DNA from 3 places in the Eisenbergiella sp. OF01-20 genome. Region 1 is predicted to be linked to each of the others. Evidence: a T-box and tRNA genes for the amino acid it is inferred to sense, from the RefSeq annotation. Region 1 holds a T-box; the other regions hold tRNA genes.
The links. A T-box is a leader RNA that pairs with one kind of tRNA and senses whether it is charged. The one in region 1 lies ahead of DXA36_RS28835 (proline--tRNA ligase), so its partner is inferred to be a tRNA-Pro.
Positions count from the first base shown of each region.

Region 2: it has a tRNA-Pro gene. The T-box ahead of DXA36_RS28835 (proline--tRNA ligase) is inferred to sense a tRNA for this amino acid. The anticodon was not compared.
Region 3: it has a tRNA-Pro gene. The T-box ahead of DXA36_RS28835 (proline--tRNA ligase) is inferred to sense a tRNA for this amino acid. The anticodon was not compared.

Region 1 covers NZ_QUES01000044.1:16,932-26,929, reverse strand. Annotated here, with positions in the region: gene DXA36_RS28840 (oleate hydratase) at 1-1,610, shown strand, start outside; gene DXA36_RS28835 (proline--tRNA ligase) at 1,630-3,363, opposite strand; T-box leader at 3,486-3,728, opposite strand; gene DXA36_RS28825 (CDP-alcohol phosphatidyltransferase family protein) at 3,903-4,496, shown strand; gene DXA36_RS28820 (glycoside hydrolase family 2 protein) at 4,511-6,373, opposite strand; gene DXA36_RS28815 (extracellular solute-binding protein) at 6,578-8,056, shown strand; gene DXA36_RS28810 (ATP-binding protein) at 8,053-9,998, shown strand, end outside.
Region 2 covers NZ_QUES01000035.1:53,029-63,026, forward strand. Annotated here, with positions in the region: gene ftsE (cell division ATP-binding protein FtsE) at 5-691, shown strand; gene DXA36_RS26575 (cell division protein FtsX) at 681-1,589, shown strand; gene DXA36_RS26580 (hypothetical protein) at 1,595-1,912, shown strand; tRNA gene DXA36_RS26585 (tRNA-Pro) at 1,926-1,998, shown strand; gene DXA36_RS26590 (SGNH/GDSL hydrolase family protein) at 2,118-2,666, shown strand; gene DXA36_RS26595 (hypothetical protein) at 2,869-3,423, opposite strand; gene DXA36_RS26600 (FMN-binding protein) at 3,416-4,096, opposite strand; gene DXA36_RS26605 (TetR/AcrR family transcriptional regulator) at 4,098-4,736, opposite strand; gene DXA36_RS26610 (helix-turn-helix transcriptional regulator) at 4,966-5,826, shown strand; gene DXA36_RS26615 (HelD family protein) at 5,813-7,849, shown strand; gene DXA36_RS26620 (DUF3298 and DUF4163 domain-containing protein) at 7,929-8,567, opposite strand; gene DXA36_RS26625 (SAM-dependent methyltransferase) at 8,657-9,412, opposite strand.
Region 3 covers NZ_QUES01000018.1:68,469-78,466, forward strand. Annotated here, with positions in the region: gene DXA36_RS19530 (alpha-galactosidase) at 19-1,959, shown strand; tRNA gene DXA36_RS19535 (tRNA-Pro) at 2,141-2,214, shown strand; gene glgX (glycogen debranching protein GlgX) at 2,693-4,753, shown strand; gene DXA36_RS19545 (complex I subunit 5 family protein) at 4,833-6,947, opposite strand; gene DXA36_RS19550 (complex I subunit 5 family protein) at 6,967-8,448, opposite strand; gene DXA36_RS19555 (complex I subunit 5 family protein) at 8,483-9,967, opposite strand.

The DNA of each region.
Region 1 (9,998 bases):
GTGTGCCTGCGGGGGAGAATAAAACCACAAAAGACAACGAAGTGTATTTCGTGGGCGGGGGTCTGGGTTCCCTGGCAGGAGCCGCTTATCTGATAAGAGACGCGGGATTTGACGGAAAGCGGATCCATATCCTGGAGGGGATGCCGGTACTCGGCGGCAGCAATGACGGTTCCGGCACACCTGCGGAAGGGTTTGTGTGCAGGGGCGGCAGGATGCTGAATGAAGAAACCTATGAAAATTTCTGGGAGCTGTTTTCCTCCATTCCTTCCCTGGACTGGGAAGGACACAGTGTAACCGAGGAAATCCTGAATTTTGATCATCTTCATCCCACCCATGCCCAGGCCAGGCTGGTTGACGGCGATGCCAATATTCTGGATGTGCATTCCATGGGATTTAATCATGCGGACAGAATGGCTCTCGGAAAGCTGCTTGCCACGCCGGAGGAGAAGCTGGATGATATGACTATAGAAGAGTGGTTTAAGGATACCCCTCATTTCTTTGAAACGAACTTCTGGTATATGTGGCAGACGACCTTTGCATTCCAGACCTGGTCCAGCCTGTTTGAATTCCGGCGGTACATGAACCGCATGATATTTGAATTTTCCAGGATTGAAACGCTGGAGGGTGTGACCAGAACCCCTTATAACCAGTATGAATCAGTGATTCTTCCCATACAGAAATGGCTGGAGGCCCGTGGCGTGGATTTCAGCATCCGGGCTGCGGTTACGGATATTGATTTTAAAGAGGGAGAGGGAATTACGGCAACGGCAATCCATCTGGAGAGAAACGAAGAGGAAGAAGTGATTCGCCTGAAGGAAGGGGATCTGTGTATTATGACCAATGGCTGTATGACGGATAACGCCGTTTTGGGTGATATGGATACGCCCGCCGTTTTCCGGCCTGAAAAGCCCATGTCAGGGGAGCTGTGGAAAAAAGTATCCGCTAAAAAGCCCGGCCTGGGAAATCCGGCTCCCTTCTTTGAAAAGCCGGAGGAGACAAATTGGGAAAGCTTCACGGTTACCATGAAGGGAAGCCGGCTTCTCAAGAAGATAGAAAAGTTCTCCGGAAACATACCCGGAAGCGGAGCGCTTATGACGTTTAAGGACTCCAGCTGGAGGATGAGCATCGTAGTGGCGGCCCAGCCTCATTTCAAGGCCCAGGAGGAGGATGAGACTATTTTCTGGGGCTATGGGCTTTATACCAGAAATGCGGGGGATTATGTAAAGAAGCCGATGCGGGAGTGCACCGGCAGGGAAATGCTTACGGAGCTGCTGCATCACCTTCATTTTGAGGATGAAATGGAGGAAATCATGGAAAGCGTGGTAAATGTGATCCCCTGTATGATGCCTTATATCGATTCCCAGTTCCAGCCCAGGAAGATGAGCGACAGGCCCGCCGTGGTTCCGGAGGGTTCCACAAACTTCGCCATGATAAGCCAGTTCGTGGAAATTCCGGAAGACATGGTATTTACCGAGGAGTATTCCGTCCGGGCCGCCAGAATCGCCGTATATTCTCTGTTGGGAATCACCAATAAACGGATATGCCCGGTCACTCCTTATAATAAGGATCCCAGAATACTGGGGCAGGCATTAAAGACTTCCTATCGATAGGCGGGACAGATGGCGGACATCAGCTTTCGGGCGAAAGCTCCGCCATCAGTTCTTTTATTTTTGCTTTTACGCGGGGGATGGCTTCATCCAGGGATGGTTTTGATGCATCGGATTTATCCCGGCGCAGGACCATTTCCACGCAGTTATCCTTCAGGTTCCGCGGACTCATGATTAGGCGGATGGGAAGCCCCAGCAAATCCGCATCGGAAAACAGGATACCTGCGCTCACGTTGCGGTCATCATATAAAACCTCGACTCCGGCCTTCGTGAGCTCCTCATACAGTCTGTCGGCCGCAGCATGTACTTCCTGGTTATCGCTGCGCATACAGCACAGATGAACCTGCCAGGGGGCGATGGTCACAGGCCAAATGGGACCGCAGTCATCATGACGGGCCTCGCAGACGGAGGCGGCCAGACGTCCCACGCCGATACCGTAACAGCCCATGACCGGATAATGGGATACCCCTTCGGCATCCGTATACTGCATATGCATAGCCCGGGTATACTTATCTCCCAGCTGGAATATATTTCCCACCTCAATGCCGCGGGACAGGGTCAGGGTGTGTTTTTTACAGGAAGGGCAGATCCCTCCCTCCACCGCCTTGGCAAAATCGTGGTACCGGACGCCGGGGCAGTCCCGTTCCATGCACAGGCCGGTATAATGGAACGCCTCCCGGTTGGCGCCGCAGGAAAGATTGACCGCGCCCTCCAGGGAGTTGTCATACAGAACGGTAATGCTGGAATCCAGGCCGCAGGGTCCGATATAACCGGCATGCAGTCCGCAGTCCGGGGTGATCCGGGCCGGGTGGATTTCCTCTCCCAGGTAATTGGTGAGTTTGGTTTCATTTACGTCCAAATCCCCGCGTAGAAAGAGCACGACATAAGAATCATCCCTGTTTTTCTGATAGACGACCGCTTTGCAGCTCTGCCTGGCGGATGTCTCCAAAAAGGAACAGAGTTCTTCAATGGTATGGACAGCCGGTGTTTCCGCCAGGGTAAGAGGGGCTTCTTCTTCCTGGGGGCAGGGAAGGGGGATGGATTCCGCGGCTTCCCTATTGGCCCGGTAGCCGCAGGAAGGGCAGAGGACAAGGGAGTCCTCCCCCGCCGGGGTAAGGAGCATAAATTCGTGGGAAAGACTGCCGCCCATCATCCCGGAGTCCGAAGCCACGGACAGCACCTCGGGAATGCCTGCCCGGGCAAAGATGCGTTCATAAGCCTGGTGGCATCTAAGATAATAAGCGTTCAGATCCTCCATGGAGGTATGGAAGGAATAAGCGTCCTTCATGGTAAATTCCCGGACCCGGATAAGTCCTGCCCGGGGACGTGCTTCATCCCGGAATTTGGTCTGGATCTGGTAAAACATAAAGGGATAACGGCTGTAGGTGGAGCCATAATCCCGTACAAGGTGCACCGCCGCTTCTTCATGGGTCATTCCCAGCACCAGCGGGGAACCGTTCCGATCGTTAAGGCGCATAAGTTCGCTGCCCACGGATTCATAGCGTCCCGATTCCTGCCAGAGAGAGGCGGGAAGCACCACCGGGAACTGCACCTCCTGCCCGTCCAGGGCATCCATTTCCTCCCGTATGATCTGTTCCAGCTTTTTCGTGATACGGCGGAGGGGAGGAAGCGAAGAATAGATCCCGTTTGCCACATACTTCATATAGCCGCCCCGCAGCATGAGGGAGTGGCTTTCGATGACACAGTCGGAGGGAGTTTCTTTAAAGCGCTCCCCAATCAGGTTGGCAAGTTTCATGATAATAACCTCCTTTGGATTCATGGCAGGACAGCTTTCCGGGTCCGGGAAAAGCCTTGCGCACCGGCGCCGCTTTCCCGGAAATAAAAAAGCCCTGAGCCGTCCCGGGTAAAAAGGGATTGGCTTAGGGCGAACCTTTCAGGTCCGTGGTACCACCTAAATTCGGAAGAATGCCGCACTCCTGGTACAGGGCGCAGGCCCGATACCTTTCTCTGTTACGGGAGAACCCGGTGATGCTTACTGCGTAAAAACGGTTCGGCATACGGCTCAAAGAGGGGTTGGGCATTTTTTCAATGAAGGCTTGCACCTGCCGCCTTCTCTCTGTAAAATCCAAAATGCTTACTGTTTCTTATCACAGCCTTTCAAGGATATGAAATTTTGTATAGGATAGCACAGGCGGGCGGGCAAGTCAAGATAGAAAAGGGCCGGCTGAACGGTTACCAGGGGGCAGATAAAAAATGCCCGAACCAATTGCATAGGAAAACGGATAAAGGTATAATAAATAGGATTCCTGTGGACGATTTGTAAAAGGGGGCAGCATGGCTAAATCAAAAATCACTGCAAAAGAAATATTCAGCATTCCTAATCTCATGGGATACTTCCGGATTCTTCTGATACCGGTATTCAGTTGGATCTATGTGCAGGCCGACAGTGTAACGGACTATTATACGGCGGCCGTCCTCGTGGGGATATCCGGGCTTACCGACATGTTCGACGGCAAAATAGCAAGAAAGTTCCATATGATAACGGAGTTAGGCAAGTTTATTGATCCGCTGGCGGACAAGCTCACCCAGGGGGCGCTTGTTGTCTGTTTTGCCATCCGGTATCCCCTGATGCGGGCTGTTCTTGTCCTTTTCATCATAAAAGAAGGCTTTATGGGGATAATGGGCCTTCTCCTCCTTCCGCGGGGGAAAAAACTGGACGGAGCCAAATGGTTCGGCAAGGTATGTACGGCGGTATTGTATGTCCTGCTCTTTGTGCTTCTGCTGTTCCCGGGAATCGGTTCCGCGGCGGCGGACGCCCTCATTCTTGTCTGCGCTGCGTTCATGCTGTTCAGCCTGGTTATGTATATTCCCGTATTCCGTAACATGTGGAAGGAGAGCGGGACTTCCTGTAAGCCGGATGCACCGTGAAAGAAGGGCCTGTGTTACGGATTGGTTTCGGTCCGGGTGACAAGAGCCTTCATGGTTTCATTGAGCCGGCGCACCGTTTCTTTGTCCGGCTTGAGGATTTCGCGATCATAGGTGTAGATACCGTTTACCTCCTCCTCCACGTCCGAGAGCTGGGTGTAGATTGTGGCGGAAATCCCCTTTTCCACGGCGGGCAGGATCGTGGATGCAAGGAGCTTGCGGTAGCCTTCCGTGAGTGCCTGCCTGCTGTTGTATTTTCCGTAGCCATAGAGCTTGTCGCTGTAGCTGTGGCCGGGGATCTGCCAGGAATAGCCTCCGAATTCGGTCAGCGCCAGCGCCCGGACCGGCTCCGGGGTGAATTTCAGGGAAAAGAAATAATAATGCAGGCTGCACAGATCGCCGCCTTTTTGATCGAACCAGCCGCTGGCGTGATCGATCAGCCGTCCGGGATCCAGGGTGCGTACAAAAGCAGCCGCCTGCAGGGCGTCAAACTGGCCCCAGCCTTCGTTAAAGGGCACCCAGCAGACGATGGAGGGGTGATTATAGAGCGTTTCTATTGTCTCGCGCATCTCCCGGTAGAACAGCTTCTGTCCCTCTTCTTCTCTTCTTGATAACAGGAAGCGGCTCCGTTTCCCGTCTTTTACAGACCAATGCAGCGCATTAAAAAGAGTTGCCATATAGGTGACGAACCAGTGGCGGTAGGAGGTGCCTCCGCACACCATATCCTGCCATACCAGCATGCCCAGCCTGTCGCAGTGGTAATACCAGCGCTGCGGCTCTATTTTTATGTGTTTCCGGATCATGTTGAAGCCCAGCTCCTTCATGGAACGGATATCAAACAGGAACGCCTCGTCACAGGGGGCGGTATACAGGCCGTCGGGCCAGTAGCCCTGATCCAGCACACCTGTCTGCATATAGGGCGCATTGTTCAGAAAAATGCGGCGCAGGCCGCAGGTGTCTGTCTGGATATCACATTTGCGCATGGCAAAATAGCATTCCACACGGTCATCCCCCCATTCCAGATCCACATGGTACAGAAAAGGGTTCTCAGGAGTCCAGGCGGTAAAATCCGGGAGGGCTATTGCCTCCTCTTTTTCCGGTGTCAGAAAACACGTGAGGACGGGGGCATAAGGGGCGGGGGGAAGAGAGGGATCGTCCCTGCGGCGTGCATCGTCCCCGGTTTCCGGGCGTATGCCGCAGCGGATCCGCGCACCGTCCGGGAAGCCGCCGGAGGTGCTCACCAGGATACGGCAGCAGGCATTATCGTAATCCGGGGTAAAACGTACGCAGCGGATGTGGTTTTGGGGAACCAGTTCCAGCCATACGGTCTGCCAGATACCGCTCTGGGCGGTGTAAAACATGCCGCCCTTTTCCAGCTTTTGCTTCCCCCGGCTGTAATAGGAGCTGTCGCTGAAATCCTGCACCCGGACGATCAGTTCGCAGGGATCGCCCATATCATCTGTGATATCCAGGGAAAAGGGAAGATATCCTCCTGTGTGTTCCCCCGCCTGCCTGCCGTTCAGGTAAACGACACATTTCTGATCCACAGCCCCAAAATGGAGAAGGACCCGTTTTCCCTCCCGGCTGCCGGGGAGGGTCAGACTGCGGCGGTACCAGAGATATTCTCCCGGAAGGAGCTGGCGTTTTACACCCGACAGGGGGCTTTCCGGGGAAAAAGGGACGAGAATGGAGCCGTCATAGGCGGAAGGGACAGCGGGAGAGGAAGTGATGCAGAAGTCCCAAAGTCCGTTCAGATTCAGGTAAGAGCTTCTCACCATCGCCGGGCGCGGATATTCCTGCCATATAGTTTCTGTATGCAAACCGGCGGTCCATGGGGTCTTTTCCAGAGCCGGTAAAGCTGGTTTTTTCCTGTTTTTCATAGGAGTTCCTTTCTGCCCGGGAGGGCGGCCGTATGCGGGGATTATTGCGGTCTGCGCAGTAAATACACAGGCTTTTCTCATCGATTACAGTATATCATTTTTTTAAAAGGAAAAATAGCCGTGAAAAGGATGCAAACTGTCCCGGAATCATGTATAATGCTGGAATAAGGTAATATATACCAGGGTGTGGAGGAAAAGGCGGATATGAAAATACTTTCAGGAAAAAAGAAGCGTATCTTGGTTCTGTTTTGCGCGGCGGCCGCCGCAGGGGCGATGCTGCTCGGAGGCTGCGGATCGGAGAAGAAGGGGAAGCTGGATCCGGATAACCCGGTTACCGTTACGGTCTGGCATTATTATAACGGGGCCCAGCAGACCGCATTCGATTCCCTGGTGAAGGAATTTAATGATACGGTGGGGATGGAAAAAGGGATATTCGTAAAAAGCACGGGAAAAGGGGATGTGAACCAGCTGGAGGAATCGGTGATGTCCGCCCTGAAAAAGGAAGTGGGCAGCGATGAAGCGCCGGATATTTTTTCCAGCTATGCGGATACGGCTTATGAGATTCAGCAGATGGGATATCTGGCGGATCTGTCCCCTTACCTGACCGATGAAGAAATCGGCGAGTATGTGGATTCTTATGTGGAAGAAGGACGGATTGGGAAAGGGAACCAGCTTTTTATTTTCCCCACAGCCAAATCCAGTGAGATTTTCATGCTGGATAAGACGGATTGGGAGACGTTTGCCAACGCCACGGGAGCCAGCCTGGATGCGCTTGGCACTATGGAGGGGCTGGCGGAGACGGCAAAGGAATACTATGAGTGGACGGACAGCCTGACGCCCGATGCGGAAAACGACGGTAAGGCCTTTTACGGCAGGGATGCCATGGCTAATTTATTTATTATCGGTTCCATGCAGCTGGGAACGGAAATTTTCAAGGTGGAGGATCAGCAGGTAACCCTGCAGGTGGACCGGGATGTGATGAAGCATATCTGGGATACCTGGTACGTGCCTTATGTAAACGGTTATTTCAGCTCTTACGGCAGATTCCGTTCCGATGATGTGAAAATCGGGGAAATTATATCTTATACGGGCTCTACCACCTCCGCCATGTATTTCCCGGATGCGGTGGAGCTGGAGGACGAAACCTATCCCATTGAATATATAATCCTGCCCGCCCCGGTATTTGAAGGCGGAAGCCCTTATGCGGTGCAGCAGGGCGCAGGTATGGTGGTGACCGGATCGGACGCGCAGAGGGAATATGCCTGCACCGAATTCCTCAAATGGTTTACCCAGTCGGAGAATAATATCGTGTTCGGCTGTGCTTCCGGTTATCTGCCGGTAAAAAAGGATGCCAACGACAAGGGTATGCTGGATAAGGTGATAGCGGAAAAGGGGCTGGAGGTTGCACCCAAGACCTTTGATACGCTGGTGGCGGCCTTTGATACGGTGAAGAGCAGCAAGATGTATACGAATAAGGCCTTCCAGGGAGGAACCGCGGCAAGAAAGGTTCTGGAGTACGACCTTTCCGACAAGGCGGCTGCCGACAGGGCGGTGGTGGAAGAGAGCCTGAATGCAGGAAAAAGCCTGGAGGAAGCCACCGCGGAATTTATTTCGGATGCAGCCTTTGACGAATGGTTTACCAGCTTGGAAAGTAAGCTGCAGGAAGCGGTAGAGAGTAAATGACAACCAAGAAAAAAACGATTTTTAAATTGTTTATTGTGCCGCTGATTCTTGTTATGGTCGTGCAGTCCATGATTTCCTATGGTACGTTTTTTTTCAGCGGCACGCCTTTTCTCCTGAAGGAATATTCGGTGGGAATCCTGAACCAGACGGTGGAAAACAGAAGGATCCTTCTGGAAAACAGTATGATTCAGCGCTGGTCGGATCTGGAGGAAGAAGTGGGCACGGCCCAGGATACGATGGAAAAACTTGTCATCAACAGAGGGTGGCCGGCGGAAGAGCTTCTGCGCAATGAGAAAATGCAGAAGGAATTTCTGCAGGCCATGCTGGATACCTGTTTGTCTGTCATGCGGAAAAATACCGTGACCGGATCGTTTCTGATTCTTGCCAACGATCAGATAGGGGAGGGGGAAAATACCTGCCAGGGTGTTTATTTCCGGGATTCGGATCCGGAGGGTACCCCTCCGGATTATTCCGATGTGCTCCTGGAAAGGGGAAACAGCAGCTTTTCCCATGAGAAAGGGATTCCCTTTGACACTCTCTGGACCACGGATTTCCACTTTGGGGAAAGCGGCGCCAACCAGTGGGATAATTTTTTTTATAAACCTTATGAGGCGGCAAAGCTCTATCCGGATACGGAGTTTACCAATCTGGCCTATTGGAGTGAACCCTTTGCCATGGAAGGAAACACCAGCAGCGACAGCTACCGCATGATCACTTATTCCGTCCCGTTGCTCTATCAGGGCACGGTTTACGGAGTGATGGGCGTGGAAATCTCTGCAAAATATCTGGCGGAGCTGCTGCCGGTGAGGGAACTGAGCAGCAAGAACCAGGGAAGCTATATGTTAGCTAAGTGTGCGGAGGACGGGAGCCTGCGCCCTCTGGTGGTAACGGGAACCGCGGCTATGGAGGAGGAAGCCCTGGCGGCGGAGAAAACCCGGTATGAATCCCTGTACCGTATAGAGATCCGGGGGAAGGATGCGTATGCCAGCATCAGCCCGCTGCATCTGTACAATACCAATACGCCCTTTGCGGGAGAAACGTGGGTGGTGGCCGGTATCGAAGGGGAGGATACCCTGTTCGGCATAGGGGATAAAATCATCTGGAACCTGCTGGCGGCAATATTAGTAGGGCTTTTCTTTGGGGTGATCAGTATCTATGTGATCGTTTCCCATCTGATAAAGCCGGTGCGCAGGCTTGTGGAATGTATCCGGGGAAGCCGGGAGAACAAACTGTCCGGTTACCAGATGAGTAATATCACGGAAGTGGATGAGCTCTATGAGGTGGTCCGCGAGCTGACAAACAGGCAGCAGGAAGCGGAATACAGCCTGATGGAGGAAAAAGAACGATACCGGATCGCGCTGCAGAGCAGTACGGATATTCTCTATTCCTATGATGTGCGCCAGGATTCCCTGGATGTATTTAATGTGGATGGGAAAGAAGGAATGGGCAGCCGGGCGGAGTGTCATTATACCAGGGAAGATCTGCTCCGGATGGAATCGCATTATGTCCATGAGGATGACAGGGAACTGGTGAGGGAGACACTGCGGGGGAGCGAAGGGGAAATCAATCTGGTGTTTGAAACCAGGATGGATGAACTGGATAAGGGCTATTCCTGGGTGGAAATGACCGGTAAGGTAATCTATGACACCAATAAGGAGCGTTCGAAGATCATCGGAAGCATCAAAAATATCCATGAGAAGAAAATCCGGGAACTGATGGAGCTGGATACGGTGAGGAGGGATCCCGTTACCGGGCTGTACAAGCGCAATATCGGGGAAAAACTGATCAGTGCACAGGTAGATGCGGGAAAGGCGGGCTGCCTCCTGCTTCTGGATATGGATAAATTCCGGGAACTGGATGAAAAGTACGGCATTGTATTCGGAGACGCCATTCTGGAGCAGATAGGCGATACGATTCTGGAAATGAAGCAGAGGCTGGTCAG
Region 2 (9,998 bases), on a different contig from region 1:
CAGTATGGTGGTATTGAGCGGGGTAAGCAAGGTTTATCCCAACGGGCAGAAGGCTCTTGATAATATAAATCTGGATATCCGGAAAGGGGAATTCTTATTTCTCTCCGGGAGCAGCGGTGCGGGAAAAACCAGCCTGCTGGAGCTTTTGCTGAAGGAAGAGGAACCTACCCGGGGCACGGTGCGGGTAAACGGGATTGATTTGGGACAGCTGAAGGAACGCCAGGTATACCGTTACCGCCGGATGATTGGGATGGTATTCCAGGACTTCCGCCTTTTCCCCGATTTTACGGTATATGAGAATGTGGCTTTTGCACAAAGAGTGCTGGAAATCCGCCCGGATACGATTCGGAGCCGTGTACGGAACGTGCTTTCCCAGGTAGGGCTGGAAAGTAAGGAACGGTATTACCCGAAACAACTGTCCGGCGGAGAAAAGCAGCGGGCCGCGCTGGCCCGGGCTATTGTGAATAAACCGGTCCTTCTGCTGGCGGATGAACCTACGGGAAATCTGGATCAGGAAAACGGGGAGGATATCATGCGGCTTCTGAAAACAATCAACGAAACCGGGACTACGGTGCTGGTGGTATCCCATAACCGGGATTTGGTGCGTTCCATGAAAAAAAGGGAAGTCACACTGAAAAACGGAAAAATCATCAAGGACAGTGACAGAGGGGGATTTCTGTATGAGCTTTAGGAATTTCATTTATCTGATCCGTCTGGGATTTAAAAACATATGGAACAATAAGGTCTATGCAGCGGCGGCTGTAATGGCTATGTCCTCCTCCATTTTTTTGTTCGGAATATTTTACATTGCCATGGTGAACATAAACAGCGCCGTACGGAATGTGGAAAGGGATGTGGCGGTTTCCGTCTTTTTTCAGGAGGGGGTTACGGAAGAAAGAGTGGAAGAGCTTGGGGCCCTTATCCGGGGGCGGGAGGAGGTTACCAATACCATCTATATTTCGGAGGATGAGGCATGGGACAGCTTCCGGACGGATTTTCTGTCCGATGAAGAACTGCTGGAGGGGATTTTTGAAGGGGATAATCCCCTGGCCGGTTGTGACAGCTACGAGGTGTATATCAATGACATAAGCCGGCAGGAGGAATTCGTGGCCTATGTAAAGGGGCTGGAAGGAGTGGGGACCGTATCCCATTCCTCCGAGGCGGTGAACGCACTGATACGGCTGAAGGAGCGGATCACGGGAATCGGCATTGGATGCCTGTCTGTCCTGCTTCTGCTTTCGGTGCTGCTGATACGCAGTACGCTGCTGGTAACGGTGGCGTCCCAAAAGGAAAAGGTACGGGTAATGCGGCTGATTGGCGCCAGAGAGGATTTTATCCGGCTCCCCTTTATAGTGGAAGGGCTGGTATTGGGAATCGCAGGAATGTGCATCCCTATCGCGCTTCTCTATGCCACCTATGTATATGGCATTCAGTTTGCGGCGGTTCATTTCGGACTGTTCGGTGCCCCTGTGCAGCTTCTCCCTGCCGGACAGGTGCTGCCCAGCCTGGTACGGGCATCCATAGGGCTTGGTGTGCTGACAGGTGCGATCGGAAGCATCGCTGTTATGGGGAAATTAAAGAAGAAATAAGGGATTTGCCGTCATTTTTCCAGACGGGTGGTGATGCGTGCCGGATATTGAATCCGGCGCGTACACCGGTAAATGCGGGGGAAGGAGGGGATGCCGCAGGGCACAAAGGGTCGTCTGAACTGTTACCAGAAGAACAAAAATTTTTGCAAAATATGAAAAAACATATTGACAGATCTGGTATTATTTTGTATACTAACATTCGTCGGTTGGATGTCCGCCATGAATTTCCGGTGGGTTCAAATGATGATAACTGTAATTTGATAATGGTTTTTAACGGTTATCAGAAGAGTTTTGAGAAGCCGGATAATCGGTTATATGGTTGATTTGGCATAATATCGGGGTGTGGCTCAGGTGGTAGAGCGCTACTTTAGGGAAGTAGAGGCCGCAAGTTCAAGTCTTGTCACTCCGACGCAAGGATCTGCATGAAAATGCAGGTCTTTTTGTTATCCGGAAACGGGTGAAAATACGCCGTAAGCGGGGACGGTGTCTTTTGGAATGAAAATCCACGATAAGGAAAGGACAGGAGAAATGAAGGTATTATTTATTGGAAACAGCCATACATATTTTAATGATATGCCGGAACTTTTTGCAGGCATGGCAAAAGATAAGGGAATCCCCTGTGAGGTTACGATGATCGCCCACGGCGGCTGGTTCCTTCACCAGCATCAGAAGGAACCGGAGGTGCGGTTTAACATACTTTACGGCAATTATGATTATGTGGTTCTTCAGGAGCATGCCCATCCCTTCGGGCCGGAAGAGGTGATGACGGAAGCGGCAAAGGAAATCTGCAAATGGATCCGGGAGGCAGGGAGTACGCCTGTGGCCTATATGACATGGGCGGAAAAAGAAAACGAAGCCGGACAGCAGCAGATGACGGACGCCTATCGGAGAATGGCGGAGGAGACAGGTGCTGTTCTGGCGCCGGTAGGGGAAGAATGGTGGAAGTACATCCATGCTCATCCGGACGTGCAAATGTATGCTTCGGACGGACAGCATGCTTCTCCGGAAGGCTCCGCGCTGGCGGCGGAAATCCTGCTGGAAGCCATTCTTACAAAGGAACGGCAAGCCCGGCCATGACGGCCCTGCTAAAGGGAATGCGGGGCCGGATAGTTCTTGTTTTTTAGGAAATTGCCTTTCGCTGCAGGCGGCAAAGGCGTTCGGTATCCGGCGGCCTTTTTTGTGGAGACTTGTAAAAAAGCATACAGATAAGCCTTTCGGACAAAAGCCGCTGCCCGAAAGGCTTGTTTTGATCCATGCTTTGCCATCGTCCGTTATTGCGTTATTGGGATCCTTCGGAGGGCAGGCCGCGGAGCTGTTCCTGGATAAAGGCGCGGGCCCGGGAAATATCGGATGCGTCGGGGCGGCCTTTGGCAATTCCGCCGATAAGCTTCCATGGACCATAGGTATCGTAGCCTTTGCACTGAAAGCAGCCCTGTACGCGGCAGCCATAACTTTCTGTAAGAGAAGAAAAGTCTGCGGCGTATTTTTTCATTCCGGATCCGCTGGTAAGAAGGAGGAAAACCTTTCGTCCGGCCAGCTCCTTCCGGTGCTGCTCCAGAAAGGAAAGCAGGGCGGTATGCGGTTTCCCCATATAAATGCCTGAGGCAAGGCCGATGAGCGGACAAGAGGCCGGAGAAGGCAGGAGAGGAGCCGTTGGAAAGGCAGCCGAACGAGAAAGAGAAGAACAGGCGGTGTCTGAAAGATCCGGGGCGGGGCAGGCGGCATGGGAAAGGGGAACCAGTTCCACCCCGGATTCTTTGTCTATGGCCTGCTTCAGCAGCCTTTCCGTATTGTGATGGTGCTGGGATACGTAGAAAATCATACATTTATTCATGGGATATTCCTCCTGTCAATGCGTTTTCGACAGCCTTCTGGAGTACCAGGCTGGAGCAGGTTGCACCGGTGACGGCATCCACCGGCAGGTTTTGGGTATCGGTAATAACGGCGAGCACCTCTTCTGCAGCCGTACCCCGTTCGTTTTCATGGGAAAGCAGCGTGATGCCGGAAATGCTCCCATCAGTCAGCGTGACTTGTACCTCGGCATAAATATAGCCAGCATCGTATGCACCCGTATAGGTTCCGTCCGATATGTGGGAAAAATCGATGCCCGACAGATGAATATCCGCAACAGCGGCCCGATAAGCTGCGTAATCCATGTAATAAGCTGCGATATGAAAAACAATACCCGACAACATGAGACAGGTAAAAAAACGATGCCAGGTAAGCCGGCGCCGCTTATCCTTACAGATGTGGCAAAGGGTTATCAGCAGGACGAAGGAAAGCAAAACAGCTGCACCGGCAAGATATACGGAAAAATGCCGCGTTTTTACCAGCGGGAGAGTGAAGAAAAGATGGACGGGCAAGAGGATAAGCAAAGCGGCGGATAAAGGCTTATGCAGCTTCATCAGGAAAGCATCGGCCTGTGGAAAACCGAACTTCCTGGTTACGGCTTTGACCGTCAGCAGGCAAAAACAAAGCAGGCATAAAAACCCGGATAAAATCCCCATGTTAACAGTCCTCCTTTAAGGAACGCAGCAGCATACGGAAGCCATGCTGAAGGAATTCCGTTTTATCCATATTCAATCTTTTTATCAGATAACATTCCTTTTCATAGGCCATGGGGATCAGGCTGCCGAGAGAGGCCCATAGGGTAAAAGCAGAAGGGAGGACAGGAATGGATGAGGGCAGGCTGCCTTCCCGGATCCCCTGCCGGAACAATTCCAGGATGCAGTCATTGATATCTTCCCCCACGTCATATAGGAGGCGCAGAATCTCACTGCCGGCAAGGGCCTGGTCATCTACCGGGATATTCCCGAGGATACTGGAAAAATAAAGAGGGTACTGCTCGTAAAAGCGGGACAGCTTTTCACAAATAAGAAAATAACGATGTTCCAGATCCGGAGCCTCCCTGATGCATTCCGCAAGCGCGTCCTTCAGACGGCACATATGGCCATAGATGATATGATTATAGATTTCGTCCTTGCTTTGGAAATATACGTAAATGGTGGACTTGCTGTAGTCCGCTGCTTTGGCGATATCGTCCATGGTAGTCTGGCGGATTCCTTTTTCGGAAAAAAGCTTTTCTGCTGTATCCAGGATGTTTTTTTTATGGAATTGGGTGAGGGCTTCTTTTTTTCTTCCTGTCATAGTGGATCCTCGATTCAAATCAAACTAATATTTTAATTATCGTACTATGAGTTCGAATTTTTGTCAAGGAAATGATTTTGTTTTATAAATTTGGCCGTGATCAGTGGCAACAGTTCAGACGGCCTTTTTCATTTACATTTTTCTGTCTGAAAACAGGAAAACCGCAAGAATGATGAAAAGACAGTTCATGGGATTGGGTATAATAAGGGTTCGAAGGGAGGAAATGCATATGCCAAGCAACAGCATAGGAAATATTGCGGCGGTAATTGATTATGTGGAAGCACATCTTACCGAAAAGCTGGATCTGGACAGAATAGCGGAAGCAGTCCATTATTCCAAATACCACCTGCATCGTATGTTTGCCGATACCATAGGGCTGACCGTCCACGATTATATCCAGCGCCGGAGACTGACGGAGGCGGCAAAGCTGCTTGTCTTTTCCGACAAGCCTATTCTGGAGATCGCGCTCACGGCAGGCTATGAAAGCCAGCAGGCCTTTACCTCAGGCTTTACGGCAATGTATAAGATATCGCCTGGCAGATACCGGGAAAAGGAACGGTTTTATCCGCTTCAGCTGCGGTTTTCTTTAGAAGGGAGTTTTAAAATGCTGGAACAAACACAGAAACAGCAATGGGATATTACCTTTGCCGTACCGGAGGATATTCCCTGCTGGATGGAGCTGGTGCGGCTGGTCATCGATGGGTTTCCCTGCCTGGAGGAAGAAGAATATATCCGGGTGCTCAGGGAGAAGATCCGTACCAAACAGGCTCTTATCTTAAAGGACGGGACTATGGCTGTGGGGATTCTGCTTTTTTCCAGTGAAAACGGTAGCATTGATTTTATGGGCTGCCACCCCTTATACCGGAAAATGGGAATACCCAAAGCATTTCTGGAAAAGGTAATGGGAGAGCTTCTCAGGGGAAAGGATATCAGTATTACCACTTATCGGGAGGGCGACAGGGCGGATACCGGACACCGAAGGGCAGTCAAGGGACTGGGATTTGCGGAAGCGGAGCTGCTGGTGGAATTCGGTTATCCCACACAACGGTTTGTCCTGCACAGAGAGGAGGGCGGCGATGGAAGCCAATAACATCCCCTTCCCGGATGAAATCAGCCATCTGGAACGCGTCAGTGCCATTCTGGAGGAAGCGCTGCAGAAATCGGAGGAGTCCGTCGGACGGCTGGAACAGGAGTATCGGGAGGCAAAACGGTATATGGCGGATAACCGGGGAGAAATCGATCCGCATGAAATGTTCCAAAATGAACTGCTGCTGAAACAGACAGACAGAAACGGCGCTTTCGCCGCAGAGGGAAAGGAAAGGCTGGCCCGCCTGAAGGAATCCCCATACTTTGCCCGGGTTGATTTCCGGGAAGAAGGCAGCAGCAGGGAAGAAATCTTTTATATCGGACGCTATGCATTCCGGCATGAAATGAAGCCGTTGATTTTTGACTGGAGGGCTCCTGTCGCCGGCCTGTTCTATGATTACGAAAACGGTCCGGCAGCCTTTGAAGCGCCGGCCGGCCTTATATCCGGCGAACTTACCCGGAAAAGACAGTTCAAAATAACGGCGGGGGTTATGGAGTACGCGTTGGAAAGCTCCGGCAATGTCCGGGATGAGGTACTGTTAAAGGAACTGAGCCACGCTTCGGACGAAAAAATGAAATCCATCATTTCTACTATCCAGAAAGAACAGAACCGGATAATCCGTAACGAAAAAGCGGAAACACTCATTATCCAGGGGGTGGCAGGATCCGGAAAAACATCTATCGCACTGCATCGGATTGCCTACCTTCTCTACCGGTTCCAGAACCGACTAGGCTCCCGGAACGTAACCATTCTTTCTCCTAACAAAGTCTTTGGCGATTACATATCCAACGTCATACCGGAACTTGGCGAAGAACCGGTATCCGGAACAAGTCTGCCGGAAATTGCCCGGGAACAGCTGGAAAAGGTTATCGTTTTTCTGCCGGAAAGGGATCCCCTTAAGGAAACGGAACCAGACCTGGCGGAGCGGATCCGCTTCAAATCCACCATGAAATACCTCCGGCTGTTGGAAGAGTATAAAAAACAGCTGCCTTTCGCGGTTTTTTCCCCTGAAGATTACCGCTGCGGCTCCTTACTCGCATCAAAAGAATGGATACACCTCCGGTTCCATGCTTATAAAGGACAGCCAGTCAGACGCCGACTGGAGCTGGCTGCGGAAGATATCCGGGAAAAATTCCTGACAGAGAACATAAGAGAGGAAACAATTCCGCGTGTAAAGCAGATTCAAAAAGGTCTGGAAGCCATGCTTGCCATAAAGGATCCCCTGAGCCTTTATAAGGATTTTTACCGTAAAATGGGGATTCCCAATCTCTTTGACATGCCGGCACCTAAAACCCTGGAATGGGAGGATGTCTATCCGTTCCTGTACCTCTACAGCGCTTTGGAGGGCTTTCGGGAGAACGGGATTACCAGGCATCTGGTTATCGATGAAATGCAGGACTATACACCGGTACAGTTTGCGGTGCTGAACGAGATGTTCCGCTGTCCCAAAACCATTCTGGGGGATTTTGGGCAATTCATCAATCCCAATCATCTTCATACGCTGAAGGATATCCGGACGATTTATAAAGACGCGGAGTTTGTAATGCTGAATAAAAGCTACCGTTCCACCTGGGAAATCATCCGGTTTGCCAAACGCATCTGCCCGAATGACTTTCTGGAGCCTGTGGAAAGACATGGAGAGGAGCCGGGAGTGGTTTTTTGTACGGATAAAGAGGAGGAAAAGAAATTGCTTACGGAGGCTGTACGCCGGTTTGAAGCCGGCCCCAATCGTTCATTGGGAATTATTATGAAAACCAATGAGGATACGGAAACTATGGAGGCACTTCTTGCAGGTGTCTGTAAACTGCACCGGATTGCACCGGACAGCACCTCGTTTACCGGAGGTGTGTCCGTGACTTCTATTCAGATGGCAAAAGGACTGGAATTTGACGAGGTAATCCTTCCCGATGTGGATCGGGAAACCTACCGGACGGAGAAGGACAGAGGACTTCTTTATATAGCCTGTACCAGGGCCATGCACAGGCTGACACTCATGTATGCGGGGGAAAGGTCACCCCTTCTATAGAGAAAGGCGGCTTTCGCCGCCAACATGGATTAGGGGGAGGAAAGGAAATATAATACAGGTACCGTCATTCGGAAGGCATTTAAAAGATATTCCATACCGGGAAGCAGAATGTGGGTATTCCGGTGGAATACGGAGCGATTTCGTATTGCTGATAATAAAGGATGCCGTTACATGGTTCGAGATAGAAATTATCCAGACATAAATTTTCGTTTGTTAAAAATGGAAACTCATCAAAATAAGTTCCGGGATTTTCCTGCAGCCTTTCTGCTATTTGCTGTTCGATGCTTTGCCGCAGCCTGCACAAGGAATCCGGGGTAAGAGGATATACGTCACCAAGCTGTATGAATATGCCGTTCCTTAAATTCCAGGTATTAGAGGTTCGTATGGTATTCCCATGGGCTCCGCCGGTGTAGGTATAAGAATCCATGTACAAGCTTACCATGCATTTTGTATTGTAGGTTATGGTGAATGCGGAAACGAATTCATAGCTGTTAAAAGGCCGCTCCTGCGTGGCTTTGGCATCTTCCAGAGCCTGTCGGTATAAAATGGTGCGGCAGTAATCCTCCCTGTCTTTTGCTTCCTTGTAATAAAAATTGTTAATATTCTGAACCGGACAGCAGGATGAGGTAAAGCATGGATAGTTAATAGTGTAAGTGAGAACCGCAATATCTTCATAGTACATGGTATGTTCCAGGGTCATTTTACAATAGGTCTGCATATTTTTTCCTGAAATAATAGTTGTTTTTATTATATGCAGGACCTTTTCATAAAGACTAAGAAAGAACCGTGATATGGCTGGTATAATCTTTAAATCCTGTAATCGTCAGCCCGGGAATGATTGCGCTTTGCTACCATTCTGTTCCAGCGCATAATCTCATTGTTATGGGTGTTATCGTCTTTTTCCATAATCTTAGCCCATTGTCGTGTAACACGCACACCGTCTCCCTGCAAATCATGACCAGCTTCAATGGAAAAAAGCTTTGTTTTTACAAAATGCCATTTCCACCATTCCAATGAATGAAAGTAGTAGAAATCAGGCCACCATTTTTCTGCAAGTTCAGGAGGGACTTGCCCCGAAAATTCTTTGTCGGGGCCCCAGGTCACAAGACCAAACTGCCCGTCCGGACGAAGTAAACGGGCCATGTAATCACTTAAATAGTTATCGGCTGTCCCATAAAACTGAAACGAATTAATACAGACAACTGCATCAAAGAAATTATCGGCATACGGCAAAGCATGAGCCTCCCCATGAAGGGGAATCACCAGATTTTCCATGCCTGCACTGCAAATACGGTCCCAGTTCTCGGATGGACTGACCCATAAATCGTTTGCAAATACGGTAACCCCGAATTCTTTGGCAAGAAAAATGGATGTGAGAGCATTTCCGCAGCCCATGTCAAGCACCCGCATACCCGGCTTTAATATCATTATCTGTGACAAAGACTCCGCCAGCCACAGACATTGGCAGCCCATTTTATTTTCGAATATCCATTCCGGATCATATTTGGCGGATAGCGGATATTTGCCGTCTATAAGCAAATTCATTTTTTCTTCATGAGTCATCCCGTTTTTTCCTTTCACTGGCTGTTTTTTCAGCGAGAATACTTGCCGGCAAAACAGTATCTGTTTTTCAGATGGTATATCTGTTTGACAGGGACGGAACCTATGTATAATAGATAAAGACATTCCGGATTAGGATATTCCCTTTGACAGAAAACAGTGTAACATATTAAACTTGACAACAGTATGTCATATAATTATCAGAAATTCTTTCCACTTGACTTTGACACCGTATCGTAGTTTATAGTAGTGATTATACAAGGAGGTACAATATGGAGAGAATGACCGTAAGCCATGTCTCCAAAACCTGGGAATCTCTGCCCGGATGCTGAAGATCCTGCTTTTGCGGAAACTACAAATACCGGTGCGGCAGATAAAGTTAATACTGGAAAATACAGATGCCCTAGCCGCTATTGAGTTTTTCGGCAGAATATCAGGGAGCCGGATGAAGAAATTACCGCTCTTTCCACTGTCAGGGATATACTCAGGCGATTACTGGAGGAATTGGGCAAAACAACGGCGATTTCGCTGGAAAGCATAATGCCGTCAGACGATATTCTGCTTGCGGATATAGAAGTGCTGGGACTTG
Region 3 (9,998 bases), on a different contig from region 1:
AAAAGGGAGTAGATAAAAATGGAATGGAAAATCACTGAAACAGGATATTTTGAATTATGGAATGGGCCTACCCCGGTTCTATCCGCCTATTCCACAGCGGAACATACCGACGGAAGGCAAATAGATACCCGGACAGCACAGCTGTCCGGAACCCATACCGAGGCGGATAGCACCGAACTTGTTTTCACAGCAGGGAACGGGCTGGTTCTCACCGAGAGGCTGGAAGTCACATCGGACGGTATTCCGTTTGCCTCTTGTTCCCTCTCCGAAGCAAACGGAAAATCCGTGGAATCCCGGCGTCTTTCGCCGCTTATTATGCAGGCTCCCGGTCAGGGAATATCCCGTCTATGGAGAAGCCTTTGGTCACAAATGCTTCTGGTTCCGTATGACAATACCATGTGGCTGCGCTACGAGGCGGTGCCCCCGCGGGCCGGCAGAAGAAGCTATGATCTGACCGTTCTGTTTTCCCCCGACAGCCGGGAGGGGCTGCTGATCGGCGCTGTTGATTTTACCACATGGAAAAATGCCCTTGTCTTTTCCGGCTTTGATGCAGGAAAGCTGGAAGCCCGCTGCGGTATCGCCGAAGAAGGGACACATGACAGTGTGGAACATGGAAGCATGGCAGGAAATAAGGTTTATTCTTCCCGCTTCTGCATATTTCAGGGGGAGGATTACCGAAAGCTGCTGGAACAATACGGTGATTTGCTCAAAACCTTAAAAAAACCGTTATCCTGGAATGGGAGTGTACCTTTTGGATTCAACAGCTGGGCCGGATTCGCCTTTGAACTGAATGCGGATAATTTCAGGGATACCGCCGCTTTTATGCGGGATCAGCTGATGCCGGCAGGCTATCTGAATGAAGGAATTACCTATGCAAACCTTGATGCCGGCTGGAATATTATCCCTGACAAAATTCTGGAAGAAATGGTCATACAACTGCACCAGAATGGTCAGAGGGCCGGTATTTATGATGCTCCTTTTGCTTTTTTCGGACAGGATACGGAAGCTGAGATCCCCGGGGTTCCCGGTCACCTCTACTCGGAAATCCTGCTGCGTAATACAGAAGGCGAATTACTCCCACGGGTAGACGGCGCAATTCCTTACGATGTAACCCATCCGGTCTGGAAAGAACAGATGAGGTGGAAACTGCAACGCTTTATTGACTGGGGTTTTGATTATATTAAGCTGGATTTCTTAAGCCACGGCGGTATGGAAGGCTGCCATTTTGATGATGCAATACGCACGGGACGCCAGGCAATCACGGAAGGATATGAGTTTTTGACAGAAAATCTGTCTGAGGATAAAATCGGCAGGCCCTTTTTCATAAGCCTTTCCATCGCGCCTCTGTTTCCTTTTGGGTACGGACATGCGAGACGATTTTCCTGCGATGCATTCGGTACGGCGGAAGATGTGGAGTATGTCCTCAATGCCCAGACCTATGCCTGGTGGCAGAGCGGGCGGCTGTATGCGGCAAATGATCCGGATCACATCTGTCTGTTGAAGAGCTTCTGCATGGAAAAAGACAGCACGCCGGGAGAAGCAAGGGCACGGTATACAACAGCGGTTATTGCAGGTACTGTCATGATGCTCAGTGACGATTTCCGAAGAGAGGAAGCCCGCCAGAGAGCCTTGGAATTTGCAACCAACAGGGAAATTAACAGCCTTGCGGCATCGGGAAGTGTATTTGTGCCTGCGGAGTCATGGGGTTTTTCCGCATCAAATATCTTTACGGCCCAAAAAGACGGAAAGCAATATGCTGCTGTGTTCCACTGGAAAAAAGGAAAGGAACAGGTGTGTGTGGATCTAAAACGTGCCGGACTGCATCCCACCTCCTCTTTCCGGGAACTGTGGAGCGGGCAAATCCTTCATCCGGAAAACGGCATCCTGACATGGCCGGTACAGGATTGTGACGCTGCTCTTCTGGAAGAGATCCTCCCGGAGGACATATCCGGTATCTGAAAGCTTGTGAACATAATCTCTTTTTGCCCGGAAAAGAATATACGCTCCTTTTTCTCCTGTCGCGGCAGGTAGAAGGAGGGGCTGTCTTATGGGGATAAAAAGCATAAAAATATATTTTTAAAAACCCATTGACATTTTCCTTTATTTTTTGTATTATTGAATGGCTTGATAAAGTCCGCATCGAAGCGTGGCTCAGTTTGGTAGAGCGCTGCGTTCGGGACGCAGAGGTCGCGTGTTCGAATCACGTCGCTTCGACTATAAGAAAGCCCGGAAACTTAACGTTTCCGGGCTTTTACTTTTCCCCTTTTAATGCTGGAACAGGCCGTTCTACGTTTTGTCCAGCAGACACGAAGTAATCAGTATTGCTTTGTCTGCTTCTATCTGCCCTTCTTCCGCCCATGGATAAAAAATTTTCTTTTATGTGCTATAACTTCATAGGGCCGTTAATTCCACATATAATAAACCATTCACTCATACACTACTCATTATATCCTGCTTCCTCACTCTCCCGCCGTCACGAAAAACAGGTTGTACCATGCCTTTTCCCAGGATATAATCAGTATAAGACGGAACCAATGACAGCCATAGCCGAAACGGAGGTAACGCATTGAAAAATAAGGACCAGACTATTTCTCCTCAGCCTTCGCCTGAGGAAATGTTATTTGCACAGACTGACGATACCCTTCTGCTGGAAAGTATTACGGGTGAAGAGGTGTCCGCCAACCTGAAACCTATGGATGATATCAACGGATATAAGGTACGTCCCGGCTTCTATGAGGTTAACGGCGCTTCTGCCCTGCCCGGAGGCGTAAATTTTACCATTGCTTCCCACAATGCCACTTCCTGTGAGCTTTTGCTTTTTCACCGGAAATCCTCCCAGCCTTTCGCCAGTATTCCTTTTCCGGAACACTATAGGATTGGTAATGTATTTTCCATGATTGTGTTCGGTTTGAAAATTGATGAATTTGAGTATGCTTACCGGCTGGATGGACCCTATGATCCGGAAAAAGGGCTGATATTCGATAAAAATAAGTATATTCTGGATCCTTATGCAAAAGCGGTCACCGGTCAGAGTGAATGGGGCGTACACCTCCCCTGTGAGCGGAACTGTCAATATAAATCCCGGGTGGTGCGGAATAACTTTGACTGGGGCAGCTGCAAACAGCCGCTGATACCCATGAAGGATAATATCATTTATGAATTGCATGTCAGGGGCTTTACCAGGGATGCTTCTTCCGGGGTTTCCCATCCCGGCACCTTCTCCGGATTAATGGAAAAAATTCCTTACCTGAAGGATCTGGGGATTAATGCAGTGGAACTGATGCCCATCTTTGAGTTTGATGAAACGGCCGGCAGCCGGGAGGTGGACGGACGGAAGCTTCTGGATTATTGGGGATATAACCCTGTGTGCTTTTTTGCTCCCAATACCAGCTATACCGCACAGATCGAATATAACCAGGAAGGGCTGGAGCTGAAAAAACTCATCCGTGCCCTGAATGAAAATGGGATTGAAGTCATACTGGATGTGGTGTTTAACCATACTGCAGAAGGAAATGAACAGGGGCCTTTCTTCTCGTTTAAAGGGCTGGATAACAACATCTATTACATGCTGACCCCGGACGGTTATTATTATAATTTCAGCGGCTGCGGCAATACCCTGAACTGCAACCATCCTATTGTCCGGCAGTTGATCCTGGACTGCCTGCGTTACTGGGTGATCAATTACCGGGTGGATGGTTTCCGTTTCGATCTGGCTTCCATCCTGGGACGCAGTGAGGATGCGGCTCCCATGAGTAAACCGCCTCTGCTGGAAAGCCTGGCCTATGATCCTATCCTGGGAAGTGTGGATTTGATAGCCGAGGCCTGGGATGCGGGCGGGCTGTACCAGGTGGGGTCTTTCCCCTCCTGGAACCGTTGGGCGGAATGGAACGGAAAATACAGGGATGATATCCGCAGCTTCCTGAAAGGAGATGACGGCTGCGCAGCCGCAGCCGCCCAGCGTATCATGGGATCCCCTGACCTTTATCCTCCTGAGAAAAGGGGTCCCAATGCATCCGTCAATTTTCTGACCTGTCACGATGGTTTTACATTATACGATCTGTATTCTTATAATCATAAGCATAACGAAGCCAACGGCTGGAATAATACGGACGGTGCCGATGATAACCGGAGCTGGAACTGCGGTCAGGAAGGGGCGACAGACAAGGAGGTAATCCTGACGCTGCGGACGCGTATGATCAAAAATGCCTGCGCAGTTCTTATGTGCAGCCGTGGTACCCCCATGTTCCTGGCCGGGGATGAATTTGGAAATACCCAGTTCGGCAATAACAATTCTTATTGCCAGGACAATGAAATCTCCTGGCTGGACTGGACTTTACTGGAAGAAAATAAAGAAATCCACGACTTTTTCCGGTATATGATCGCTTTCCGCCGCCAGCATGGCGTGATTCGGGACAATACGGCTCCCTGCAGCCTTGGTTTCCCGCCGATGAGCCTTCATTCCCAGAAACCCTGGGATGACAATTTCTCCTGGGACAGCAAAATGATTGGTGTCATGTTTGCCGGAGTCTATCCCTCGGGCAGGGATGATATCCTTTATCTGGGTATCAATACCTTCTGGAATCCGCTTTCGGTGGAGCTTCCGGAACTTCCCTCCGATAAATACTGGATTCCCGCAATGGATACCGCAAGAGGAACATCCGCGGTAATTACCCGAGAAGAAGTCCTGGATAAAAATATTTACGTCATGGGTCCCCGCTCGGTACTGCTCTGCCTTGTAAGAGACAGAGCATAAAACCTCATTTATTTTCCCTTCCGGTAATAAAAAACGAAGCCCCCGGGGAGCTTCGTTTTTTATTTATCTGGAAAAACACTCAATCGATCAGCATATACAGCAATGTCAGTAATAGTCCACAGCAGGCAAGGAAAAGACCAAAGGAAAGGCTTCTTCCTATAATTGTCCCATTCTCCCGGAAATCATCATGCACCATGGCAAGCTTATGCTCATATCTGCCTTCCATGTGCTGCTTCAGGTATCTATCCTCCTCCACCTCTTCCTCTGTGGCATCCGGATGATTAAAATAATCAGTAACTCCATCCAGAACAAGGCCCACCATATGGGTCAGCGGAGTTCCTTCGTTGAGTTCATGAGGGATTTTACTGTCTCTGTATATCGTCTTTCTCAAAAGTACCACTATCGTGTCTATCAGGCCGTCCGCAAGTCTGCACAAGGATCCGCACAGCAGGGGAAGCACGGTGAGAAGAATGGGGCGGTACAGCAGGTTCTCCAGATCCAGCCATACAGGCCAGCGATCCCTGTATACCCTGCATCCTTCCTGCGTCACCATCATCCATTTACGCACCACCAGCCCATACAGTAAAACTCCGATAACTAGGGAAATACAGGCCCCTTTTAAATTAATCAGGGAAAAATAGGCGATTACCGTTTCCACCCTTTCCGCATGCAGGAATTCTGCCGCCATATCCGCAAGCCTGTCGGTTATCAGATGGGGAAGTACCCCGAGCAGAGGAAGGAGCACGGCGCTGCCTGTCAGGGCAAACCCGCTCAGGCCGTTCATATAATGCTTCATGCCTTCAAACCGTTCCTGCCGCCCTCTGTCATTGTTTTTTTCCACGAAGAGGCAGATATACAGCTTCAGCATATAAGCGACGGTCATTCCGCCGCTGAGCAGAAAGATCCATTCCACCGCTCCCATCCAGACGGCGCCTCCGGCCCCTGCCAGGCCTGCCATATGCCGATATTCCACAATCGATTCATGCAGCAGGGTCTTGCTTGTATAACCATTCCATAAAGGCATTCCGCCGATCCCCAGAGCCCCCATCAGGAAACAGAACTGCAGAAGCGGTTTTTTCCTGCCAAAACCTTTTATTTCGTTCAGATTTAATTCATGAAGATTCATAAATACTACGCCGGCTGCCATGAAAAGCACCAGCTTAATCAGGGAATGGTTTACCATATGAAGCAGGCTTCCCCGTATAGCCAGGCTGCCCTCTTCCCCGATAAGCCCCTGCATACCTATGCCGATAAGTATAAACCCGATTTGGGAGACAGAGGAACAGGCAAGCGTCCGTTTCAGGTTTACGGAAAATAAAGCCAGAAGAGCGCCTGTAAACATGGTAAGTACTCCAAGAATCAGCATCAGGGTTCCCCAGCCCGCGTCAAAGGGAAGAAGACAGCAGCTGATAACCAGGATACCGAACACTCCCGCTTTGGTAAGAATACCCGAAAGCAGGGCCGAAGCAGGCGCAGGCGCTACGGGATGTGCCTTTGGCAGCCAGATATGCAGAGGGAATACACCCGCCTTCGCCCCAAAGCCAAACAGCAGGCAGACCGCACCGGTAACAATACGGCCATATCCGCCGTCCCCCTTCATTTGGCTTGCTTTCACCGCTGCCGTAAGCCGGGTAAACTCCAGCGTTCCCAGCTCCCCATACAGGAGGAACAGCCCCATCAGCATAACCAGCCCGCCGATAACCGCAACTGCCAGATAGGTTTGCGCAGCCCGGAGAGCTTCCTCCGTTTCCTCGTGGGCTACCCATGTATAAGAAGTAAAGGACATGATCTCAAAGAATATAAATACGGTAAAGAGGTCTGCCGAAAGAAATACACCGATAGTGGCTCCCAGCGTTAGCAGGGTAAAAAACCGGTATCTCCCTGTGTCCCTGTAGCTCTTCATATATTCCGCGGAGAACAGGCTGGTCATCATCCACATCAGAGAGGCGATCAGGCAGTACAGCGCCCGAAAACCATCCACACACAGATGCATACCCAGTCCGCAGAAGCCTTCCCATCTAAAATCATACCGGATCCCCATATTGCCGCCGTCCCAGAACAGAGCAAAAAGCACAGCGAAACACAACGTCTCCAATACAGTTACCACGTTCTCTCCTTTTCCCAGGAAGAGCACGATAAATGCCCCCAGGAAGGGAAAGGAAAGGATTAATAACAGCATATAATCACCAGTCATCTCCGGTTCCTCCAACCTCTCATTTCAAATTCCCGCCGGCTATTTCCTGAAAAAAGCTCACAATGGGTGCGGAATGCAGGCCGAATATAAGGATTGCCGCTGCAAAAATACACAAAGGCACCAGCATCATCCATCCCGGATCCCCGGTATCTCCGGGAAGATCCGGCTTCTTTTCTTTATCCGGGAAAAATGCCCTTATCACAATGGAAAGCATATAAACAGCCGTCAAAAGTGCGGATATCAGCAGTGCGCCTATTCCCACATAGGCCAGTACGTTATCGCTCATAACCGCTGCGGTGGCAAGGTTCCATTTACTGATAAATCCTGCCAGCCCCGGCACGCCCATCAGCCCCAGGGACGCTATGGTAAAGATACCGAACACCACGGGCATCCGTCTGCCCAGTCCGTCTATTTCATGGACATATTGCTTTCCTGTTTTATACATAACCGCCCCTACACAGAAAAAGGAACATATCTTCATTACAGCATGGAATACCATGTGGCTCAGGGCACCCACCAGGCCGAGAGGAGTCATGATACAGACGCCGAAAAGGATATAAGACAGGTTGCTGATCGTGGAATAAGCAAGCCTCCTTTTCAGGTGGGTCTCCTTCAAAGCCCTGCTGCAGCCGTAGACAATGGTAACTATCACAATTCCCATCACCACATTCTGCGCCCAGCTTCCCCGGATAAAATCCGCGCCGAAGCTGTAATAGGTAAGCCTGATTATGGCAAAGGCCCCCGCCTTTACCACAGCTACCGCGTGCAGCAGCGCCGTAACCGGTGTGGGAGCCACACCCGCCTGGGGAAGCCAGGAGTTAAACGGGCACACGGCCGCCTTTACACCGAAGCCGCAGAAAGCGATACAGTATATCAGCAGCAGCATGGACCTTTTATCCCCGCCGATCACCGCCGGATCCAAAACACCGCCGAAGGTGAAATTAATGGTCGTCCCATAGGTCAGCAGGAATATCAGGCCGATAAAAGCGAAAGCCGCGCCGCCAAGCGAATAATACAGATACTTCCGGCTGGCCAGTATTGCCTCCCTGGTGAGCGTATGCAGAACCAGAGGCACGGTAACCAGTGTGAGCAGCTCATAAAAGAAGTACATGGTGAGCATATCTTCCGCAAAAGCAATACCCAGCGTGATCCCATAAGTTATGGTATAAAACATGAAAAAATACCGTTCCCTTCTTTCATGCTTCATATATTCAAAGGAGTACAGCGTCGCCAATGGCCACAGCGCCGCCACCAGGCCTGCAAATACCATGGATAATCCGTCAATCTCCAGGGACAGGGAAAGATTATTGACAAACTGTACGATAGGAAATGCCTCCGCGGGCCTGTTCAGAAGCAGCCCTGCCACTATCAGGGAGGTTGCCGCCACCACACACTCAATATACACCGCCATATGCGTTCTTTTTTTAAAGGGTATCAGGGGCACCACGGCACCGCCCAGTACAGGCAGAAGCACGGCCACAAGCATCATTTCTGGTTTCATAGAGGAACACCTTTCTTTTTCCCTGGTATAGATATCACATCGGGAACAGCTGCTGTGCGATTTGATTGATAAAGGAAAGCAGCCCTCCCGGGAACATGCCCGGCACTACGGCCAGGATGGTCAACAGCAGAATAGGGATCAGCATAACGGAATCCGCTTCCTTACGTACAAAGCCTTTACTCTGCGCTTCCTCTCCCGGGAAAAACCCGCGCATGGCTATGGGAAGCAGGTAGCCTGCGGTGAGCAGCGCGGACAGCAGCAATACCAACGGCCCCAGCCACCGGAAAACTCCGGTATCTGACGACAGGGAGCCAACAGCCAGATACCATTTGCTCACGAAACCGCCTGCCGGAGGAATCCCTATTAAAGACAGGGACAGCAGCGTCATACAGCCTGCGGTCACCGGCATCTCCTTCCCGATTCCCTTTAAATCCTCCACCCGTGTTTTTCCAGTCCGGAATATGATCGCTCCGGCGCAGAGAAACAGTCCGGATTTAATAACTGCATGAAAAAGAACATGCAGGAATGCCCCCGTCATACCCACCGGGTTCAGGAGCATCAGGCCGAACAGGATATACGAAACCTGGCTTACCGTAGAATAGGCCAGCCTCTTTTTCAATCCTTTTTCCAGATAAGCAAGCATAGATCCCAGAAAAACCGTTCCCAGGGCAAGTCCCAGGAATACTTTCTGGACCCAGGTTCCCTGAAGGAACGAGGCACCGAAGATAAAATAAACCACCCTGATAATGCCCAGCACTCCCGATTTGACAATAATACCGGACAAAACGGCAGAAGCGGGCGCAGGCGCCACCGGATGTGCCGTAGGAAGCCAGCCCTGCATGGGAAACAGGCCGGCTTTTACACCGAATCCCATCAGCATCAGGAAAGCAACCACTAACAGCAGGGTTTCATGCCCCTCCGCCAGGGAAAAGTCCAGCACGCCCCCTGCCGTGAAAGTAAGGGTATTTCCGTAGCGGTTGATAAAATACAGCCCGAACAGGGCCAGATAAGCGCCTGCCAGGGAGTAAAATAAATATTTCAGCCCTGCCATCACCGCTTCCCTTGTCCGTGTATGGAACACAAGGGGAAGGGAGAGCAGGGTCATGCATTCGTAGAAAAGATAAAAGGTAATCAGGTTGCCGGAAAAATCCAGGCCCACCAGAATGCCGTATACAATGAGATAAAACCCGAAATATCTTTTATTACAGTCCTCATGCTGCATATACCGGAATGCATAGATTCCGGCCAGGACCCAGACAATAGTGACTACCGTCACAAACAGCCTTCCCACCCCGTCCACTTTAAAGTACACAGGAAGCAGCGTTGTCAGCTGGAACAGCGTAAAAGCAGTCTCTCCCCTGCCAAGCACCATGATAACCGCAATTGCGGTCACCACAAGCCCTATGGCTGTCAAGGCTGTCATTGCAGCCCGTTTTATTGAATTTTTCAAAAGCAGCAACAGAATCCCCATAATAATAGGAAAAAATATGGGAAAAAGAAGCATGCCTGATTCCTTCATATAAAGCTCCTGTCTGCGCGCCGTACCCGCG